Regions from separate parts of the Neobacillus sp. DHD-1R genome, predicted to be linked through region 2. Evidence: predicted binding sites of a transcription regulator. Region 2 holds the regulator's gene; each other region holds the start of a gene.
The links. Region 2 encodes Rex, which represses fermentation and respiration genes when NADH is low (regulators of the CRP and FNR family bind a similar motif). Its sites were predicted from a motif close to TTGTGAAATATTTCACAA; they were not measured.
Positions count from the first base shown of each region.

Region 1: a site for Rex is predicted at 2,151-2,168, ahead of AC3ANL_RS07025 (TIGR04053 family radical SAM/SPASM domain-containing protein). Genes of this name have one in related genera too.
Region 3: a site for Rex is predicted at 1,976-1,993, ahead of AC3ANL_RS00940 (AtpZ/AtpI family protein). Genes of this name have one in related genera too.

Region 1 covers NZ_CM173232.1:1,473,131-1,477,347, reverse strand. Annotated here, with positions in the region: gene AC3ANL_RS07030 (Crp/Fnr family transcriptional regulator) at 82-780, shown strand; gene AC3ANL_RS07025 (TIGR04053 family radical SAM/SPASM domain-containing protein) at 943-2,070, opposite strand; gene AC3ANL_RS07020 (metal-sulfur cluster assembly factor) at 2,272-2,580, opposite strand; gene AC3ANL_RS07015 (Cof-type HAD-IIB family hydrolase) at 2,890-3,702, shown strand; gene AC3ANL_RS07010 (hypothetical protein) at 3,813-3,965, shown strand; gene AC3ANL_RS07005 (DUF3813 domain-containing protein) at 3,967-4,152, shown strand; gene AC3ANL_RS07000 (YitT family protein) at 4,207-4,217, opposite strand, start outside.
Region 2 covers NZ_CM173232.1:5,104,713-5,108,929, reverse strand. Annotated here, with positions in the region: gene AC3ANL_RS25105 (ABC-F family ATP-binding cassette domain-containing protein) at 1-869, opposite strand, end outside; gene moaC (cyclic pyranopterin monophosphate synthase MoaC) at 1,046-1,543, shown strand; gene AC3ANL_RS25095 (redox-sensing transcriptional repressor Rex) at 1,565-2,218, shown strand; gene AC3ANL_RS25090 (YhbD family protein) at 2,384-3,010, shown strand; gene AC3ANL_RS25085 (polymer-forming cytoskeletal protein) at 3,023-3,745, shown strand; gene AC3ANL_RS25080 (cytoplasmic protein) at 3,760-4,217, shown strand, end outside.
Region 3 covers NZ_CM173232.1:198,623-202,839, forward strand. Annotated here, with positions in the region: gene AC3ANL_RS00935 (S8 family serine peptidase) at 1-1,801, shown strand, start outside; gene AC3ANL_RS00940 (AtpZ/AtpI family protein) at 2,148-2,372, shown strand; gene AC3ANL_RS00945 (ATP synthase subunit I) at 2,374-2,748, shown strand; gene atpB (F0F1 ATP synthase subunit A) at 2,771-3,484, shown strand; gene atpE (F0F1 ATP synthase subunit C) at 3,553-3,777, shown strand; gene atpF (F0F1 ATP synthase subunit B) at 3,877-4,217, shown strand, end outside.

The DNA.
Region 1 (4,217 bases), 1.8 Mb from region 2:
TAATCATGAGCTAAAATATTATTAGATAATCTTTCGTGCGAATAATAGAAATGTTTATTAATTGATTTAGAGGTGAATGGGATGACAACGACAATAAAACCAACACATTCGATTGAAATAAAAGAATTACTAAAATTGGCGGACCGAAAATTTAAAAGTGAACGAGGAAGTTTTTTGTTTCAAGAGGGAATGGTGGCAGAGGAACTTTATATTATCCTTTCTGGAAGAATTCAAATTAGTAAAATCACATCAGACGGTCGGGAACTATCATTAAGAATCTGTGGTGAAAATGATATTTGTGGAGAATTAACTCTTTTCACCGATAACCCAAGATATTTATTAAGTGCCAAGGTCCTTGAGGAAGGCGAAATTGTTGCGATAAAAAAAGATGTGATTGAAAGTGAGATCTTTCAAAATAGCAAGCTTGCGTTTGAATTTATGAAATGGATGAGTGATCATTTTCGGAAAACACAAACTAAATTTCGCGACCTCGTCTTAAACGGGAAACGCGGAGCTCTATTTTCCACACTTATTCGGATGTCAAACAGCTACGGTATTCAAAAAGGGACTGGAATTTTAATTGACCTGCCATTAACCAATCAAGAGCTAGCTAACTTCTGTGGAACTTCCCGTGAAAGTACGAATCGTATCTTGAGTGAACTAAAACAGGATGGGATTATTTCAGTTAAAAAAGGAAAAATCTCCATCTTAAATTTACAATATTTAAAGGATGAGATTGGCTGTGAAAATTGTTCAGCCGTTTATTGTAATATTGAATAGCGTTGTACTTAATACATTTAATTTTTGAAATATACGAGAATGTCCATAACAAAGGGTCATAGCTCACAAGCTCAGCACCGCTGGAACTTTTACGAATCAGTGATGTGATGAGTGTGTATCGTGCGCTCAGACCCTTGTGGGTATTCTCCTTTTTATATTAGCTTATTTTTGTCCCTGATTTTCCCTTAGTGCTTTTGGGATATACACGCAGAATGGTTCACTCTCAAGGTAGTCACCTGTCATCGCATAAGCACGAGATCTTGAACCACCACAAACATAGCGAAACTCACACACACCGCATTTTCCCTTAAATTCATCAGGATTTCGTAAAGCTTTAAAAATTGGAGATTCTCGATAAATGTCAGCTAATGGAGTTTCCCGGATATTCCCCGCCTTTACTGGTAAAAGTCCACTAGGATAGACATCGCCAATATGCGAGATAAACACAAAGCCATTTCCATCATTCACACCTTTAGGTGCACGTCCTAGCCCATCAATAGATCCTGTTAGACCCTTTTCTGTTAATGCACTTAAATAATTGATTTCATCTGTTTGTGCTTTTGCTTCGCGCATCTTTTGCTGGATAACCACACGACGGTAATGCATCGCTTCTGTTGTTTTAATATCAAAAGAAACTCGTTTACTTAGATCATAAAGCCATCTTAATACCTTTTCATGCTCTACTGGTGAAATCATATCGGTCACTTGACCTCTCCCTGTTGGGACTAGAAAAAAGACACTCCAAAGAACACAATTTAACTCCTCAACCATTTTTGCCATTTCATCCAGATATTCATAATTATATCTTGAAATGACTGTATTAATTTGAATCGGAATTTCCAGTTCATGCAGATATTTAATTCGTTCCATTGTTAGATCAAATGAGCCAGCCGTTCCACGGAAATGATCATGGATTTCTGCTGTCGGTCCATCAATACTAAAAGCCCAACGGGAAAGGCCAACCTCTTTCGCTTTTTGAATCGCTTCCTTAGTAACATTAGGAGTAGCACTCGGTGTCATGGATACGCGTACGCCCTTTTCAACTGCATATTTAGCAATATCAAAAATATCCTCCCTCATTAAAGGATCCCCGCCTGTAAAGACCAGGATTGGATTGTTCATATCATATATCTGATCAATTAAATTTTTTCCTTCATCAAATGTTAATTCACGTGGATCCCGAGTGTATTGGGCATCTGCACGGCAATGCAGACATTTTAATTGACATGCACGTGTAAGTTCCCAAATAACAATAAACGGATCCTTGTTAAAATCTCGATTAAATGACAAATGAAACGCCCCCTAAAACGGCCATTTCAAACCATAACAGCCTTAATAATTAGTATTATAAAGGTGTTTATAGTTGAAAAAAGTGAACTACCTCACAGACTAAAGGTGATTTGTGTCTGTTCTGTGAAGGCTAAAAAACAAAAAAAGGATGCCTCATAACAAAGTGTCACCCCCTTTGTCATGAGACATCCTGTTTATTTCTTACCGAATTCCTAAGGCAATTTTTGCGTAGCGAGACATCATATCTTTATTCCAAGGTGGATTCCAAACAATGTTAACATCTGTATCATTAACCTCTGGAATATCTGCAAGTGCTCGTTTTACTTGGTCAACTATAGTACCAGCTAAAGGACATCCCATTGCTGTTAAGGTCATTGTGATAAAAACTACGCCCTCATCATTCATATCAACATTATAAACTAAACCTAAATTTACAATGTCTACTCCAAGCTCAGGGTCAATGACGAGCTCTAACGCACCCATGATATTTTCTTTTAATTCTTCATTCATATGTAATTCACTCCTTTTATTTATTATACCCAAAACTTACTGCTTACGTTGTGGTCGCTTGTGGTAGATTTTTGTTGAGAGACCAAAAGGACTATTCTCCACATGCTATAAAAAGTATATAGTTTTTTTATAGCTCTTGGTGTGAATTTTTTTACAGTTTAGATATAAAATTGTTAACATAGTAACTATAGAAATAAAATTTTTCAACCGTTAGTAATAAGGTTCATAAACGTAGTGTATCACGGAGACAAATTTTTTCCTAAAGCAATGCACTTTTAACAGAAACTTTTACACTAAGAAGGAGTTCATATGACTGAGAAACATTTAATTGCATTAGATTTAGATGGGACGTTACTAAAAGATAATAAAACCATTTCCATCAAAAATAAAGAAATCATTCAAAAAGCAAAAGCAGAGGGACATATCGTCATGATTGCAACTGGCAGACCGTATCGTTCCAGTGAAATGTATTATAAAGAGTTGGAATTAGATACACCAATTGTCAATTTTAATGGTGCATTTACCCATCACCCTCGTAGTCACAGTTGGGGATTTTATCATGAACCGCTTGATGTCAAAGTGGCAAAAGACATTGTTGAAGCATGCAGAAGCTTCCAATTCCATAACATTATCGCTGAAGTCATGGACGATGTTTATTTTCACTACCATGATGAAAAGCTGTTGGACATTTTTAGCTATGGAAATCCACGTATTACAACCGGTGATTTAGCTAATTACTTAACTGATTCACCAACAAGTTTACTAATTCATACAGAGGAAGACCAACTTTCAAAAATCCGTGACCATTTATCAGAAGTCCATGCTGAAGTCATTGAACAACGGAGCTGGGCTGCACCATGGCATATAATTGAGATTATTAAAGTTGGTTTAAATAAAGCTGTTGGATTAAAAAAGGCGGCTGCTTTTTACAATATCCCAGCTGAAAGAATCGTTGCGTTTGGCGATGAGGACAATGACCTCGAAATGCTTGAATATGCTGGTCATGGAATTGCAATGGGAAATGCAATTGACCAAGTGAAAAATATCGCCAATGAGATTACTCTTAGTAACGAAGAAGACGGTGTTGGAGAATACTTGGCCGATTTTTTAAATTTAAGATAACCAACATTCACCATTGTTTACCTAAATGAAGACGCTAAATTTGGAGCATACTATCTTTGAAGCAGCATTGCTGTTTCAATAAGAGCTTTGAGCATATTGGAGGGATTCGAATGGGTAAACGAAACAAATCAAAACGCTTTGTCCAGCAAGGTGTGGATACGGTTAGCAAGCATGCTGAACGTATTCCCTATCACATGACCTACGCTGAAGCTGAAGCTCAGAAGATGGCCAATGTGCATGAATCCTCGCTTGGAGGAATATAACATGGGTAACCAATTGTTCCAGGAAGCACGAAGATTTGTTGAGATGGCGAAATCCGCCAGCCCTGATGACCTTGATACTACAGTTGCGAAGGCTAAGAATGCATTAAGTTCTGCTTATGCCAACTCGACTGTAGCAGAGCAAACCCAGCTCCAACAAATGCAACAAGAGCTTGATCAGATTCAATAGCTTCAAAAGGAAAAGCGGAAACGCCCAAACTGGGTGTTTCCGCTTTTCTGTAACCTAATCTTTTC
Region 2 (4,217 bases):
CGTTTGGTCGTTGAGGCCCTTGCTAAATTCCGATTAATAAAATCTTGCAGGTTAGCGACCTCTTGCTGTTGTTTTTCATAAAGTTTTAAGTCACGTTCATAATTGGCCGCTTTTTGTTCAAGGTAAGCACTATAGTTACCTGTAAACCGCCCAATTTGCTTGCGCGATACCTCGTAAACCTGTGTGACGACTTTGTCTAAAAAGTAACGGTCATGAGAGACAATTAAAATGGCCCCTTCATAACTTTGCAGATATTGCTCAAGCCAGGAAAGAGTTTCAATATCAAGATGGTTGGTCGGTTCGTCCAAAATTAGAATATCCGGTTTGGTTAACAATAGCTTTCCTAAGGCAAGCCTTGTTTTTTGCCCGCCGCTTAAACTTGAAATCATCAAGGAACTTTCATTAAAATGTAACCCATGTAAAACAGAGCGAATATCGGCTTCGTATTGATAGCCTCCCTGCTCTTTAAACTTCACTTGAAGTTGATCATATTCAGATAAGATTCGCTCGTATTTTCCAGTGTCTTCGTATACACTAGAATCGGCCATTTTAGTCTCCAGCTGCCGCAATGACTTTTCCATCGACAACAGATGTTGGAAAACGGTCAACATTTCATCCCAAATGGATAAATTGGACTCAAGGCCAGTATTCTGAGCTAAATAGCCTATGGTCACTTCTTTGGGTTTGATGATCTCGCCGCCATCATGTGACAAATGCCCGGCAATAATCTTCAATAATGTTGATTTGCCGGCACCATTACGGCCAACAAGGGCAACACGGTCCCGTGTTTGTAATTCCAGTTTTATATTAGATAAAATAAGGTCAGCACCATAATATTTTTGTAGTTGATTCACTTGCAATAAAATCATTTTATTCACCTCTATTAACTATAATTAGTGTACCGTATATCCTGAACATCGGCAATAAAGCGGGGCTTTCGATTGGCGGGATTTCTTTTATCAGCGAAAAAATGTATATTTAGTGCAAACTTTCACACACATACTAGTGAAAATAGTGTATTATTTTGGGGTAGGGGGATTTATTGATGGCTGAATTTACTCATTTTAATGAAGAGGGCAGAGCAAAAATGGTCGATGTCAGTGACAAACCAGAGACGGCACGAACGGCTCTTGCACATTCTAGTATTACTGTTAGCAAAGAAATTTTTGATAAAATAACGAACAATGAAATGAAAAAAGGCGATGTCTTAGCAGTAGCCCAAGTTGCAGCGGTGATGGCTGCCAAAAAGACATGGGACATCATTCCGATGTGTCACCCTATTCCATTAACAGGGATCAATATTTCTTTTTCATGGGAAAAAGGGCAAAATGAGAACTACCAATTATCTATAGTTGCAGCTGTAAAAACAAAAGGGAATACAGGTGTGGAAATGGAAGCGCTCACAGCTGCTTCTGCCTGTGCCTTAACCGTTTATGATATGTGTAAAGCAGTCGATAAAAGCATGGTCATTGGACCGACTTATTTAGTCGAGAAGACGGGCGGTAAGAACGGTGATTTTAAGCGAAGCGAACAAGTTAAATAAAAGGAAGGGGTGTGGGAGAGTATGAGTAACGAAACGACAAAGATACCACAGGCGACAGCGAAACGGCTGCCCCTCTATTATCGGTTTTTGAAAAACCTGCATACTGCTGGGAAGCAAAGGGTATCATCAGCGGAATTAAGTGAGGCGGTAAAGGTAGATTCAGCCACTATTCGCAGGGATTTTTCCTATTTTGGGGCCTTGGGGAAAAAGGGCTATGGCTACAACGTCAATTACCTTTTAACATTCTTTCGGAAAACGCTTGATCAAGATGAATTAACAAAGGTTGCATTAATTGGCGTCGGAAATCTAGGAACAGCTTTCTTAAACTATAACTTTTTAAAAAATAATAACACTAAAATAGAGTGTGGCTTTGATGTGGATCCGGCAAAAATGGGAACGAAGATCCGTGAGGTGCCCGTGTATCACATGGATGAATTGGAGAATGTGTTAACGGAGGAAAAAATCTCGGTCGCCATCCTTACCGTTCCTGCGCCCGTTGCACAAATGATTACGGATCGGCTTGTGAATGCAGATGTAAAAGCAATCTTAAATTTTACGCCGGCAAGATTAAATGTGCCTGCATCAATTAGGGTGCATCACATTGATTTAGCAGTAGAGCTGCAATCCTTGATCTACTTTTTAAAACATTATCCGACAGAAGATATAGAAGAATAAGAAAAGGGTCAGACCCCCATGTTAACATTCAATCTATAATCGCTAATTGAAAAGGTCAGCGATATGTTGAAGTTAGGGGGGCAGGCCCTTTTTTTTTGTGCTCAAGTCTAACTTTACAACGTAACAGTGTTATGTTACATTAGAAATAGAAAGGGGTTTTCAATCATGAGCGAGGAGTTAATATCTAAAAAGGATTTACTGGATTATGCAGGAATTTCTTACGGACAGCTATATAGATGGAAGCGTAAAGATTTAATTCCGGAAGAATGGTTTATTCGAAAATCAACCTTTACGGGTCAAGAAACCTTTTTCCCTAAAGAAAAAATCTTAGAGAGAATTAACAAGATACAAACCATGAAAGAAAATTTGTCATTAGATGAACTAGCAGATATGTTTTCACCTAATATTAGTGATATGCAGTTAGACAAAGATGATTTAGTAAAACGTAACATTGTTTCGAATGAAGTGATGAATTTTTATTTAGAACAAGATAAAGGCAGCAACGATAAATTTAATTTTTCACGCATGTTGGAGATATATGTATTAGAGAAACTTTTAGAATCAGGCGATATAAACTTAGATGAAGGAAAAATGCTGCTTCAGCTGTTAAAAGACAATGAGCAGCTCATTAAGCAAAAAAGCTGTGACTTGATCATTACTCGTAAGCTTGGAGTGTCATCCTGTCTGTTACTGATAAATGCAGAAGACTTCCATTTTGAAAAGGGAACAAAAATAATCGTGTCTCTATCGCTTATGGGGTGTATGGAAGAAATTAAAGCAAAATTATTATAAAGGAGACTGGCAATGGATACGAAAAGTAGAGGAGACTTGGTCATTAATGGATTAGGTTCGTCTAACGGAGGCCACTTCCATTTAGTAACGGTTAATGGTAGAGGAACGATCAACAGTGACGTGCAGTGTACGGCGTTTGAGTGCAATGGGTCAGGTACAATGAAGGGGAATGTGGGAGCGGATACCGTCAAAGTGAACGGGAATGCCCGCTTTAATGGGAATATCGAGGCGGAAAAGCTTTCTGTTGAAGGAACGGCAAGGATTGATGAAAACCTCTATGTAAAACAGTTAAAGGTTTCAGGCAAAGTCACGGTTGGTGGAAAAGTAAAATGTGATGAAATCAATCTTCGAGGTCTTTTTGCGGTGAAGGATGATTGTGAAGCGGAGCTTTTTAAAGGGGAATATCGGTTTACCATTGGCGGGCTCTTAAATGCCGATCAAGTTAATATTAAGATTTATGGTGAATGTAAAGCGACAGAAATTGGCGGTCAAACCATTATTGTCAAGCAGCATAAAGGGTCTTTTTTCAGCACTTTATTTAAATCCTTTTTCAAATCGCAATTAGAAGCGGACATCATTGAAGGAGACATCGTTGAGCTAGAAAATACAAAAGCGAAAGTCGTGCGGGGTCATCAAGTCAAGATTGGCGCCAACTGCCAAATAGGTGTCGTAGAATACACCAAAGAATTTTCACAGGATAAAAATGCCGTTATTAGTGACATTCGAAAGGTTTAAGGGAGGGGAAGAACATGGGAAATAGCAAAAACCTTATCATTAATGGCACAGGAAGTTACCCCGGAGGCCAATACGATAAAATCAGCATTCGTGGCGAAGGAACGATTGTGAATGATGTCGAATGTTCTGCTTTTCGTGTCTATGGCACAAGTGAAGCAAACGGAAATGTGACAATCGGAACTGCCAAAATTTTAGGTGAGGCAGAATTTAATGGAAATGTGAGAGTGAAAGAAACACTCGTCATGGGAACCATGAAGGTCGACAAACAAGCCAAATTGGAAAAAATGAAAATCCTTGGTTTGCTGGAAGTGGAGGAAGGCCTCAGTGGTGATGAAGCTATCATAAAAGGAAGTATCGCCGTAAAGGGAGATGTCGAATATGAATTGTTTGATTCAAGCGGCGGCTTTGAAATCAAAGGATTATTATCAGCAGATACAATTAAAATCGGCTTGCGCTTTGGTGAAAGTACAGC
Region 3 (4,217 bases), 510 kb from region 2:
TTACACCCATCCTGATTTAAAACGAAATTATGCCGGCGGTCATGATCTAGTCGATAAAGACAAGGATCCGATGGAAACCTTGGCGATTGGCAAGGCCACCATTCACGGCACCCATGTTGCCGGCATCATTGCCGCCAATGGAAAAATAAAGGGCGTCGCCCCTGAGGCCAGAATTGTGGCCTATCGCGCACTCGGACCGGGCGGGGGCGGAACGACCGAGCAGGTCCTTGCTGCGATTGAACAAGCGATCAAAGATAAGGTCGATATTGTCAATCTGTCGCTCGGGAATGATATCAACGGACCGGACCTGCCGATCAGCCTCGCCTTAAACCGTGCGGTCGACAAAGGCATCGTCGCGGTGGCGGCCTCCGGTAATTCCGGGCCCAATGTGTGGACGGTTGGTTCTCCGGGGACTGCGTCCAAGGCGATTTCTGTAGGGGCCTCAACGCCAACAATGGAGATTCCATCTTTATTAATAGAAGGAAGGCGGGAGAAAATCGACCTCCAGCCGTTAGAAGGCTCAAGTAAATGGGCACTTGACCGCTCTTTGCAGCTGGTGGACGGTGGACTCGGTCGGAAAAAGGAGTTGCAGCATGTTCAAGGGAAAATGGTCCTCATCAAAAGAGGGGTATTAACGTTTTCGGAAAAAGCCAAAAATGCCTTGGAGGCGGGTGCGAAGGCTGTGTTGATCTACAATAATATGAGCGGCAGCTTCATGGGAAACCTCGATACTCAGCTGACCATCCCTGTCGGTGCACTCTCTAAAGGTGACGGAGCTATTTTACAAAAAGAATTAAAAAACGGCAGTGTCGTCGCAAAGGTTTTGGTCAGGGAAGAGCGGGACCGGCTGGCTGACTTTAGTTCGCGGGGGCCGGTGACGGGGACGTGGGAGATTAAGCCGGATCTTGTGGCGCCAGGTGTAGCGATTAATTCGACGATTCCGGGCGGTTATTTGTCGTTACAGGGGACGAGTATGGCAGCTCCGCATGTGGCGGGGGCCTGCGCGTTGATTAAACAGGCACATCCGGAATGGACGCCGGCGCAAATCAAGGCGTCGTTGATGAATACGGCAAAGCCGCTTTTAAAAAATGGGGCGGAACCGGGCTTGGGCCCTGTAAAAAGCTATTACCGGACATATGAGCAGGGGGCCGGCAGGATTCAAGTTGATGAAGCGATTAAAGCATCGTCGCTGGTTACGCCGAGCAGCATTCGGTTTGGGAAATTTATCGTTGAAAGTGACAGTCATAAAGCACGTTTGCATATTGAAAATACGAGTAATAAATCGCAGCGCTATTCGTTTGAGATTCCACCCCAGGTCGAGGGGCTGAGCTGGCGGTTCCCATTATCGTTTACGTTGGCGGCGGGCCAGGCAAAGGATATCACCGTGGAGCTGCTGGTAGACCCTCGCGTTTTTAAAGGAAAGATTCACGATGGTTATTTACGATTGCAGGCCGGAGCGGCGCTGATTCAAATCCCCTATTTATATGTGTTTGAGGAACCGGGCTATCCGCGGGTGATGGGCTTTGATTTTGCAACAGGCGACAGGCCGGGAGAGTACAGGTACGAGGTTTACTTGCCCGGCGGGGCGGAGGAGTTTGGAATCGCCTTGTTTAATCCGGAGGATCACCGTTTTGTTGGCTTTTTGGATTCGGAGACGAACGTGAAAAAGGGGCAGCTTCGGAAGAATCTTTCCGCGGAACAGCTGCCTGTTGAAGGGACCTACTTAATCAAGGTATTTGCCAAAAAGGCAGGGAAAGAGGATTTTATTGAACGGATGATTGTGATTGAAAATGATGAATAGCAGATAAGGGCTGAGGGAAAAACGAGGGGAAAAAACACACTTCTCAGCCCGGTGCATTAAAATTAGATTAAAATCGAATTAAAAGTTCACAAAATAGACACATTTCCGCCAAAAAACGTTCAAGATTTCCAATACAATAATAGTGTAAACAAAATGATATAATGGTGAGAGTGTTTGTGGATTAATTCACGTAAACCGATTGACATTGATTGGTGCCTATTGTATGCTAACAAAGGGTGTAAATGGTAGGGTTTTCATAGGATTTTATCTATAAAAAGATAGTATTTATGGAACAAATTTACCCTAGTGCCCGATTGGCATTCTCTTAGAGTGAGGATGTGATGAAGTGAGTCAAAACAACCGCAATCCCTTTCAAGCAATGGCGTTAATGTCCGCGATTGTCTCCCAGTTAGTCGGCTCCATTCTTATCGGTATTTTCGCAGGCAGATGGCTTGATCGGCAATTGGACACAGAGCCAATTTTCTTAATAATCGGACTGCTTGTCGGACTAGCTGCGGGAACTTATTCTATGCTTCTTTCCATCCGCCATTTTTATTCAGGAGATAAATAACATGCCAGATTTCAGAGTAATGTACAACAGGCAAAAGAAATGGATATTCTACTTGTTGGCCATTTATGTTCTTGGCTGGGGCTTTACTTCTTACCAAACTATCTTTTTAGGATTGATTTTGGGGACTTGCTTTGGTTTTCTTAATCTTTGGTTATTAGTAAGGAAGACAGAGAGCTTTGATAAATTAGTATCAGCAGGCAAAAAAGTCCGCTCCCTAGGCTCCCTTTCAAGGATGGCAACAGCGGGTATTGCGGCAGTGATCGCACTTAGATACCCGGAATATTTTAATGTTTATGGTTTAGTGATAGGACTAATGACATCCTATATTGTCATTATGATAGATTATTTTTACAACGCTATACATGTACATAAATGAAGCGGAAGTGAGGTGAATTTATATGGAACATAAAGCTCCGGAGTTTGAATTCATGGGTCTTTGGTTTAACGGCGCTAATATGCTGATGATTACGATTGCGAGTGTAATTGTCTTTTTAATCGCTGTTCTTTCAACCCGCAAGCTTGCAATGAAACCAACAGGGATGCAGAACTTCTTTGAGTGGGTGATGGACTTTGTAAAAGGAATCATCAACAGCACAATGGATTGGAAGGATGGGGGAAGATTTCATATCCTTGGAATCACGCTCCTCATGTATATTTTTGTATCCAACATGATAGGTTTACCGTTTGCAATTGTGGTTGATGAAACGCTTTGGTGGAAATCACCAACGGCAGACCCGATGATCACGTTAACTTTAGCTGTAATGGTTGTAGCTCTTACCCATTTCTATGGTGTGAAGTTAAAAGGTGTGAAGGGATATGCTGAAGGATTCTTCAGCCCAATGAAATTCTTGTTTCCATTAAAGATTATTGAGGAATTTGCTAATACGTTAACACTTGGTCTTCGTCTTTACGGTAACATTTTTGCCGGTGAATTGCTTCTGTCACTTTTGGCAGGCGGATTGGCGCATCAAGGAATTATAGGTACGATTGCAGCAGTACCGCTAACCCTGCTATGGCAAGGTTTCTCTGTTTTCGTAGGTTCCATCCAAGCGTATATTTTTACCATGCTAACAATGGTTTACATGGCTCATAAAGTGAGTCACGACCATTAAATAAACGTTCATTCTTATGAACAAAACAAAAAATCATCTATTTTTATACATTTAAGGAGGAAAAAGAAATGACAGGTTCAATTGGTATTTTAGCAGCAGCGATCGCAATTGGTTTATCAGCTATTGGTGCAGGTATTGGTAACGGTCTTATCGTAGGACGTACTGTAGAGGGTGTTGCTCGTCAGCCTGAACTACGTGGTACGCTTCAAACAACAATGTTTATCGGGGTTGCGTTAGTTGAAGCATTACCGATTATCGGTGTAGTTATCGCGTTCATGGTATTAAACCGATAAAATTAGAAAAATTCTAGATGGCGGAGATCAACAAATCCTCGCCATTCATTTATGTGTTTTTTCTATCGTTTAGCGACTCTTGAAAGGAGTGAGCCCAGGGTGTTAACAAGCAGTTTGGTTTTGGCAACTGCTGCTGAAGGCGGCAGCCATATAAATTTTGGAGATATCTTCTTCCAGTTAATAGTATTTATCATTTTGTTAGCATTGCTTAAAAAATTCGCGTGGGGTCCTTTAATGGGCATTATGAAACAACGTGAAGAGCATATTGTTAATGAAATCAATGCGGCAGAAAACAGTCGTTTAGAAGCGAAAAAAGTTTTAGAAGAACAAAGAAGTCTTTTAAAAGAAGCGCGCAGCGATGCTCAAAATTTGATTGAAAACGCGAAGAAACAAGGCGATATTCAGCGTGATGAAATTATCACGGTTGCCCGGACTGAAGC